Regions from separate parts of the Pararhizobium qamdonense genome, predicted to be linked through region 4. Evidence: predicted binding sites of a transcription regulator. Region 4 holds the regulator's gene; each other region holds the start of a gene.

Region 1 (2,200 bases), 1.6 Mb from region 4:
CTTGCGTTCCAGTGCCAGCAGATATCGCTTGGCCTCCAGCCCGCCGGCAAAACCGTGCAACTGCCCGTCCGATCCGATCGCGCGGTGGCAGGGGACGATGATCGATACCGGGTTTCTGCCGTTTGCCGCCCCCATCGCGCGATAGGCTTTGGGGTGCCCGATCTGCCGGGCAATGGCGGCATAGGTCCGGGTTTCGCCAAACGGGATCGTCAACAGCGCCTGCCAGACCGCCTTCTGGAATGCGGTACCGGTGAGATCCAGCCGGATGCTGAATTCCGTGCGCTCGCCCGCAAAATATTCCGCCAGCTGCCGTTCGGTTTCGAGCAGGATCGGATGGTTGGCGCTTTCCACGCGTTCGCCAAGCCTGACGCGGTTGGGCGCGTCGTTCTCCCACAAAATGGCAGCCAGCCCGTCGCCGCGGGTAACCAGCTCCAGTGCCCCGACCGGCGAGGCGATGATTTTGGAAACAGTGATCATGGTTCGAGTTTCGCTCAGTTTTACCGATCCCGCCACCCGATTCTTGCGTCGGAAGGGGTGGATCGAACGCCGTATCCGCTTGGCTGGGGCAGGCTCGATTTGACGCAACGTCCAACCCATCCATTTCACGATCGTGGGAATAAATTCACAATGTTCATGTTTTGTTCTTGATCAAATATCCGACTCGAATATACTGGTGGCATCCAGAAAGAGATGAGGTCTGCCATGCTTGGAAAAGCCGAGGTTTTGCGCATTGAACAGCAGTCATTTTTACGCGGTCGGGCGGGCAGCACGGTGCCGGTCCAGCCCCAGCAGAAATATGCTGATGATCATGGAAAGAGCAATCTGTTCCTGGCCCTCGTGCCGGAGCGGGAGGTGGCTTTGCAAGCTGTCGAGACCGGCAGGGAGATTGCGCGGCGCTACGGCCTGTCGAAAAGTCCACGCCCGTATGAGCGCATGCATGTCTCGCTGAATGCCATCGGCACATATCCGGATTTCCCCGATGATATCGTCTTCGCCGTCTCCGCAGCCATGGCCACCGTCAAGGCAGCCCCTTTCGAGGTCAATTTCGATCGCGCCATGTCCGTCACCAATGCCAGGGCTGTCATCCTTGCCAATGCGATCCGCAGCGAAGAGATGATGGATCTGCATGTGCAGCTTGCCAAGGAAATGTGGGGTGTCGGCCTGAATTTCACCTACAATCCGCGTTTCATGCCGCACATGACGGTTCTCTATGACGACGTGCCGGTGCCCGAGCACTTGCTTGCAGAACCCGTCCGCTGGATTGCGCGGGAATTCGTGCTGATCCGCAGCGTCATCGGCAATAGCGAATATGAATATCTCGATCGCTGGCCATTGCTGGATTGACGGGATCGGGCCCGGAGCAACCGGCGTGCGGACACCGCGCGCCGGTTGCGTCTGTTTCTGTGTGCCGGGGCCGATCCACAGCACAAAGCAAGCCGCAAATTTTGGCATCTTGCGCCCGCCTGCAGCAAGCCGCATAAGCCCTTGAAACGATAAAAGGGAGGATGGTCATGGATATTTCTGAAATCGTCATCAAGGGCGATACGCCGGGTGTCGAATGGCGGCTGCCGGTCATCCGGTTCAAGGGCAGCGACGCCAAGGCGCCGAAAATCTATATCCAGGCAGCGTTGCATGCCAATGAGCTTCCGGGCACGGCTCTCCTGCATTTTCTATGCGAAAAGCTGCGGCAGGCCGATGCCGATGGGAAAATTTTCAGCGATATCACCATCGTTCCGCAGGCCAATCCGATCGGCACGGCGCAATCGCATTTCGGCGAATTGCAGGGCCGGTTCGATCTGGGCTCGCGCACCAATTTCAACCGCGAATTTCCGCTGATCGGGCTGTCCGAGCGCGAAACGCTGATCGACGATCTCGAGCGTTATCCGGTGGTGGAACAGCTGAAGCGGCAGTTGCTGCATATGGCGCTCAGTGCCGATCTGATGCTCGACCTGCATTGCGATGATGAATCCGTGCAATATACCTATGTCGATGAGGCCTTCTGGCCGGAAGCCGCCGATCTGGCATCGGCGCTCGACATGGAAGCCGTGTTTCTCGCCGATGGCGAAAGCAGCGCGTTTGAGGAATCGGTCGGCTATGCCTGGAAGCATGAAACGGCCGAAAAGGCCAAGCGGCTGCCGGGCCGGCTGGCCGTCACCGTCGAGCTTCGTGGCACGCGCGATGTCTATCCGGACATGGCCCG
Region 2 (2,200 bases), 940 kb from region 4:
CTTTTCCACCCCGGCGAATTTCGCCAGCCGGTCGAGTTCTGCTTCCAGGCGCTCCATGCGGCCGGATGATGGGCGCACGCCCTTTTCCCACCAGAGCCGTTTGACGGTGAGCGTGCCGTTCTTGCGCTCCGCCTTCATGTCGATGCGGCCGACAATGCGGTCGCCTTCGAGCAGCGGGAAGACGTAATAGCCGTATTCGCGCTTGGGCTCGGGGACGAAGATTTCGATGCGGTAGTAGAAGCCGAACAGGCGTTCGGTGCGGTTGCGGTTGCGGATCAGCGGATCGAAGGGGGAGAGCACGCGCATGCGGGCGGGCGCTTCCGCAAGGCCGCCGAGATTGCCGGGGAAGCCGGCGAAGGCATAGGAAAGACGCGGTTTTTCGCCGTCGGCCGGCTCGATCATCACTTCCGTCAATTCGTCGCGGTGTTGCGCCACCCAGGCTTTCGCTTCTTCCGGCGAGATCAGGTCGAAGAAGGCGGCGATTTCGCCATGGGTGGCGAAACCCAGCCGTTCGAGCGCTGCCCGGCAGGCCCAGTCGAGGAAGGCGTCGTGGCTGACCTCGGGCTCATAGTGATGACCGGGAATGACGCGCTCGGCGAGATCGTAGATCTTCTGGAAATTCTGGCGGCCGGCGATGGCGAGCTTGCCGGTATGCCAGTAATATTCGAGCGCCGTCTTGTTGGGATGCCAGTTCCACCAGCCGCCCGATTTGTGATCGGCGACCTTGAGGTCGCGCGACATGGTGCGGCCGCCTTCGGCGATACGCTGGAACGTCTCCTCAAAGGTGCTGTCAAACCCTTCGCCATGCCATTTCAGCCAGCGCTCCTTCAGCACAGGCTCGCGCCTGGCAAACCGGTGCTTCCAGTAGCGGAAAAATTCCGACGGCAGGATGGAGGCATCATGCGTCCAGTGTTCGAACAGCGCGCCGTCCTTTTCCAGAAGCTCGGTCAGGTGCTCGCGCTTATAGGTCTGGTTGCGCGAAAACAGGATCTGGTGATGGGCCCGCTCGACGGTCGAGATGCTGTCCACCTGCACGAAGCCGATCTCATGGATGAGATCGAGCAATCCCTGCTTGCCGAGCGCCCGGTTGGGAGCTGCGGCCAGGCCTTGCTTGTTGAGGAAGATGCGCCGGGCATCACGGTTGGAAACGAGAATCGCCATATATCAATCTAGGCAAATGTTCACAGTTTGTTCAAGCCCCAACGGGAAGCCTCTTTCCATCGGCGAAGAAATCGTCCTATAGAGCCTCGACATTCGAACGCGGGGGACGCGGATTGGACATACGCTTTGCCAGCGTGTCCGTCAGTTTTGGCGGACGCACGGTTCTTCAGCCGCTGACGCTGTCGCTGAGCGAGCGGCGCATCGGTATTATCGGGCTGAATGGCTCGGGCAAGACCACGTTCGCACGGCTGATCAACGGACTGGTCAAGCCGTCCACCGGCACCGTGACCGTCAACGGTCTCGATACCGTCAACGATGCCAGCGCGACGCTGGCCGAGGCCGGTTTCATCTTCCAGAACCCGCAGCACCAGATCATCATGCCGATCGTGCACGAGGATATCGCCTTCGGCCTGAAGAACCGGGGCTTGAAAGCTGGCGAAATCGAAAGCCGGACCGCAGCCGTGCTCGACCGGTTCGGCATTGCGCACCTGGCGCGGCGGCGGGTGCACGAGCTTTCCGGCGGCGAGACGCAGCTGGTCGCGATTGCCAGCGTGCTGGTGACCGGCCCCGGCATCCTCATCCTCGACGAGCCGACCAACCAGCTGGACCTGAAAAACCGGCGTCTGGTGGAAGAGACCATTGCAAGGCTTGATGAGCACACCATCGTCATCAGCCACGACCTGCCGTTGATCGCGCAATTCGACCGCGTGCTTTTGTTCCACGACGGCCGGCTCATCGCCGATGGCCCGGCGGACGAGAGCATCCGCGCCTATCATGCGGTGGCCGCATGCTGAACGGGCTGAATGTCGAGGGCACGACGCCGCTGCACCGGATGTCCGTGCGGGCAAAGCTCGCCATTCTGCTTCTCTGCGGGCTGGCGCTCTATGCGGTGTCCTCGCTCACTATCCTCGTTCCGGCCTTCCTCATCGCTGCGGCAATCTATTTCACCACCGGGCTTGCCTTTGGCGAGGCGGTGTCGCGGCTGAAACCGGTTCTGTTCACCATTCTGATCCTTCTGATCGCCACGGCCTATCTCACT
Region 3 (2,200 bases), 1.7 Mb from region 4:
GTGAGCCTGGCGATCGCGTGTGCCGCGCCCCAGGTATCCGCCACCGCCGCCCGCGCCACCACGCCGACACCTCTGAGGCGATTGACCATGCCGGAGAGCATCATCTCCTCGCCGCCCTGCAGGTGATCAGCGCCTTCCGTATCGAGGACGATCCCGTCAACACCGTCCAAAGCCACGACAGGGCTGTATTGCCGGAGCATCCAGAGGGCCAGCTTGTCCAGAGCCGCTAGATCGCCGACGGGGTCGGCATCGTACATGGCAAGGTCTGCGACCAGTGCCTGGGCCTTGCTCGCAGGCATTCCGACACGGAGACCGAGCTTGCGCGCGGCATCGTCGGCGGCGCACACCGACCTCTTGGACCCCGACCTTGAAATCACGACCATGGGCTTATCAGGAGGCGGTGTGCCATCGGACCCTGCCTTCCTGATCCTGTCCGTAGGCCATCGGGGGAAATAAAGAGAGACGACCCTTGCCATCACAAGCTCCAACGCAAAACTCTGCACACTCGCCCGCACGCGATCTCATCAACTCCGCCAGCCATCTCGGCCTCCCCACGCCCGCAACGGGAAGGTCCTCCGATGGCAGTTGACTTATCCGCCATCTGGTCACCGAGGCGGTCGGTTGGCCGTAGTCGTTCGCTTCCGTCTGCCGTCGCCAGCGCCTGAGTGCGAGACCCATAGTTCCCGACTTCTCGGCCGCCAGTTGGAGCCGTCGCGACATGACCATCGGCAGCCTGACGATTTCGCCCACGACAGCGCCAAGGCCGCCAAACGCGAGGCCCTCTTCGAACGAGGCGAGGACATCCTCTTCCTTGTCGGCTTCCACGTAGATGACGCGGTCGGGATGGAGGCCCGCCTGCGATATTGCCGGGGCGAACAGGTCGGGTCTGCTGAGACACCAGAGGATTTTGCCCTTGGTCCGCGCGGCGATCCCGGCGACCATCAGGGCCGCGGCCGCGCCGTCGACAGTACCGGACCCGCCACCCGCGAACTCGTGGAGCGCGCCGAAGGCCAGCCCGCCGCCTGGCAACTTGCCGTCGATCTCGGGAATACCGAATGGCAGGCTTTCCGCTTTCCTCGCGGCCCCGCCCTCGAGCTTCGATATCTGCTCTCGAAGCTCGTCTATGATGCCCGAAGGCCGGACATGCGTTCTCATTCACGGACCTCCTCGGTTCGCGTTTCGCAGGAATTCATTCCCAAAAGTGGTTGACGTTCTCTTTCTGTTCCGTTCAATGAGAAGAGTCAAGGCGCCTGGAATCGCCATTTCGGTCGTCGGTAGCTATCCGTATCTGGAAAATCGAAATGAATCAGGACTCTAACGCATCCCGCTAAGTGACCGGCTCGATTATCTTTTTTTTGAAGTACTAGGAGAACTATGAACCCGAACCCGACTTTGCGCTCACTTAAATGCACCCTGGTCGTCGTAGAATGTCGGGCATGCCGTCTCTACGGCGAACTCGACCGCAAGGAAGTGGTCCGGCGCTTCAAGGCTTCCGCCCTGTTATCTCGCGTACGCCGCGGTGTCGTTGGCCACTGCGACCGGATGTGCGCCGACGGCACGGACAGATGCGAAGCAATTGTGCGGTGCCAAGAGAAACCTCGATCAAGTCCGCCCTGGACCGCTCAACCGGATCAGGAGCGCGTCGGGAACTTTACCGAGTCTGGTAAGGTTTTCCGATCCTGAGACATCACGAGGAGACAGGCATGGACGACGCGATCGCATTCAACAGACGCAATCTTCTAAAGCTCGGAGCCGCTGGAGCGACTGGGATGGTTCTGTCCACAACGCCAGCAAGTGCTGAAAGCTATCCCGCGCCGACCAAGGTCGACACCGGAGTTGTCGAAGGTGGGAAGGTCAAGTTCCCGGAATGGCGCGGCCCCGAAGAAACGCCGAGTGGCAATCCGTCGGCCCCAATGCCACCCGAGGAACGCGTCGGCTTCGCCGTCGTGGCGCTCGGCCGTTTGAGCCTTGAGGAAATCCTTCCCGCTTTCGCCGAAACAAAAAAGTCTAAGCTGGTCGCCCTCGTGTCCGGAACCCCGGAAAAGCTATCCGCCGTCGCCAAGCAGTACGGCATCAAGCCGGAAGCCTGTTACGACTACGAGGACTTCGATGCCATAAAGGACAATCCCGACATCAAGGCCGTCTACGTCGTGCTGCCAAACAGCATGCACCGCGAATACGTGGAACGGGCCGCGAAGGC
Region 4 (2,200 bases):
CGCGGCAAAACCTCTTTCTGATTGGCCTTGAATCGAAAAGCCTTCGCATCGCTGCGAAGGCTTTATGAATTTGGCTCCCCGGGCCGGATTCGAACCGGCGACCTGTCGATTAACAGTCGAATGCTCTACCGCTGAGCTACCAGGGATCATCTGCGGCGGTGTGTGCTGCAGAAGTGAGGCTGCTAATACAAATGCTTTTCCGATTTGCCAAGCGGTTTTTCAAAAAAAACGCACAATCTTGTCAGACTGTGGAGAACTTCCCATCTGAAGGGAGCACCGCTTTCCAGATGGTGCGCAAGCCAACCCCTTGACGCTAATGGATTGCGCTATGATGGGCGCGCAATTGACTCTGAGACAGGTGAAATGAATGGCAGGCTCGCAAAAAACGAAAAAATTCGGCATCGATGCCCGGACCCATGAACTGATTATCGGCTCATGGCGGATGCGGCTGCCGCAATCGCGTTTGTTGCGCATCACCATCGGCGTCGCTCTGATCTTTGGCGGCATTTTGGGATTCCTTCCTATCCTTGGGTTCTGGATGGTGCCTCTAGGTTTGCTGGTGCTGTCCCACGATCTCGCCTTCGTGCGGCGCCGGCGGCGTAAGCTTTCGGTCTGGTGGGCGCGCAAATGGCAGCCGTCCAACTAGGACGAGGCGCTGACGATCAAAGCGCACCGGCTTGATGCGAGAGACCTCCGTCGGTCAGTGCACCGTTTTTGACAGGCAACTCCTATTTGCAGTTGCGCACCTCACGCGCAAAAAAATCGCTCAATCCGCGAAACGCATGCGCGTGATCGCAATTTTACCGAGTCGGCCTCATGACACACCACAGCCGGCCTGCGAAATCGCCTTCCATCCTTGAAATCGTTCAATGAATTTTAAGCACTTGCGGAACACATATGGAACAGATAGTGTTCGTTCTTGATTTGTTTCTCGATTCTGGAGTGATCGTTCATGCTGACCCGCAAGCAACAGGAACTGCTTCTGTTCATTCACGAAAGAATGAAGGAATCGGGGGTACCGCCGTCCTTTGACGAAATGAAGGATGCACTGGACCTTGCGTCGAAATCCGGCATCCACCGGTTGATTACAGCACTTGAAGAGCGCGGCTTCATCCGGCGCCTGCCCAACCGGGCAAGAGCGCTTGAGGTGATCAAGCTGCCGGAAGCCTATTCCACCAGCCTGCAGCCCAAGCGCGGCTTTTCGCCCAGCGTCATCCAGGGAAGCCTGGGCGCACAGCCGGCGCCGCCTCCGGCACCCGTCAAGACCGCAGCCAATAGTGACACCGTCTCCATTCCCGTCATGGGCAGGATCGCGGCCGGCGTGCCGATCTCCGCGATCCAGAATAACACTCATGATATTTCCGTGCCTCTCGAAATGGTCGGTGCCGGCGAGCACTATGCGCTTGAAGTGCGCGGCGATTCGATGATCGAGGCCGGCATTCTGGATGGCGACACGGTCATCATCCGCAATACCAATAGCGCCAGCCCAGGCGAGATCATCGTTGCGCTTGTCGATGACGAGGAAGCGACGCTGAAGCGGTTTCGCCGGAAGGGCGCTTCGATTGCGCTGGAAGCCGCCAATCCTGCGTATGAGACGCGCATCTTCGGGCCGGACCGGGTCAAGATTCAGGGGAAACTGGTCGGATTGATCCGCCGGTATCATTGATTGCATCGTCGATCGTTTTTTGATGGAAACGCGGCAATCCCAACGGCTGGCATTGCCCGATCATAAATGGCAGGTGCGCAACGGTCTGATCCAGGATATGGGGCAGGGACGTGCGCAGCTTCAGACTGTGGAAGACTGGCTCGGGAACGTCCGTTGGCAAATTAACACGGACGTTTTTCAGAAATATCCTCTTGCGATTTGTTTGGGATCATTCTAAACCGCCGCCACAGTTCGATGATTTGAGCTGACGAGGCCTCGTGGCGGAGTGGTGACGCAGAGGACTGCAAATCCTTGCACCCCGGTTCAATTCCGGGCGAGGCCTCCAAATTTTCCATATTTCAATATGATACAGGGTGCCGACAACGGCACCCTTTATTTTCTTGTCGCTCCATGTTGCAAGGCACTTCCCGTAATTTTCAAGGGTTTCAATCTGATGACCGCGCCTCCATGCAACATGCGAATCGAAGGTCATCGGGATTCAAGGGGATAAAGGGTACAACACGTATTGCGGAGTGCATCTTCAGCGTAAGCTCA

The links. The regulator LexA, encoded in region 4, represses DNA repair genes until DNA is damaged. The targets are predictions, from matches to a motif close to TGTTCNNNNTGTGTTCNG.
Region 1: PYR65_RS20910 (2'-5' RNA ligase family protein) is a predicted target of LexA. The motif match lies at 629-646, and genes of this name have one in related genera.
Region 2: PYR65_RS17770 (energy-coupling factor ABC transporter ATP-binding protein) is a predicted target of LexA. The motif match lies at 1,179-1,196, and genes of this name have one in related genera.
Region 3: PYR65_RS04500 (ImuA family protein) is a predicted target of LexA. The motif match lies at 1,210-1,227, and genes of this name have one in related genera.

The regions. Positions count from the first base shown of each region.
Region 1 is NZ_CP119566.1:4,281,023-4,283,222, reverse strand. It holds gene PYR65_RS20915 (methylated-DNA--[protein]-cysteine S-methyltransferase) at 1-477, opposite strand, end outside; gene PYR65_RS20910 (2'-5' RNA ligase family protein) at 853-1,344, shown strand; gene PYR65_RS20905 (M14 family zinc carboxypeptidase) at 1,512-2,200, shown strand, end outside.
Region 2 is NZ_CP119566.1:3,613,516-3,615,715, forward strand. It holds gene PYR65_RS17765 (winged helix-turn-helix domain-containing protein) at 1-1,161, opposite strand, end outside; gene PYR65_RS17770 (energy-coupling factor ABC transporter ATP-binding protein) at 1,275-1,955, shown strand; gene PYR65_RS17775 (energy-coupling factor transporter transmembrane component T family protein) at 1,949-2,200, shown strand, end outside.
Region 3 is NZ_CP119566.1:951,056-953,255, reverse strand. It holds gene PYR65_RS04505 (Y-family DNA polymerase) at 1-476, opposite strand, end outside; gene PYR65_RS04500 (ImuA family protein) at 391-1,155, opposite strand; gene PYR65_RS04495 (Gfo/Idh/MocA family protein) at 1,704-2,200, shown strand, end outside.
Region 4 is NZ_CP119566.1:2,675,243-2,677,442, forward strand. It holds tRNA gene PYR65_RS12885 (tRNA-Asn) at 72-146, opposite strand; gene PYR65_RS12890 (hypothetical protein) at 368-646, shown strand; gene lexA (transcriptional repressor LexA) at 953-1,666, shown strand; tRNA gene PYR65_RS12900 (tRNA-Cys) at 1,918-1,991, shown strand.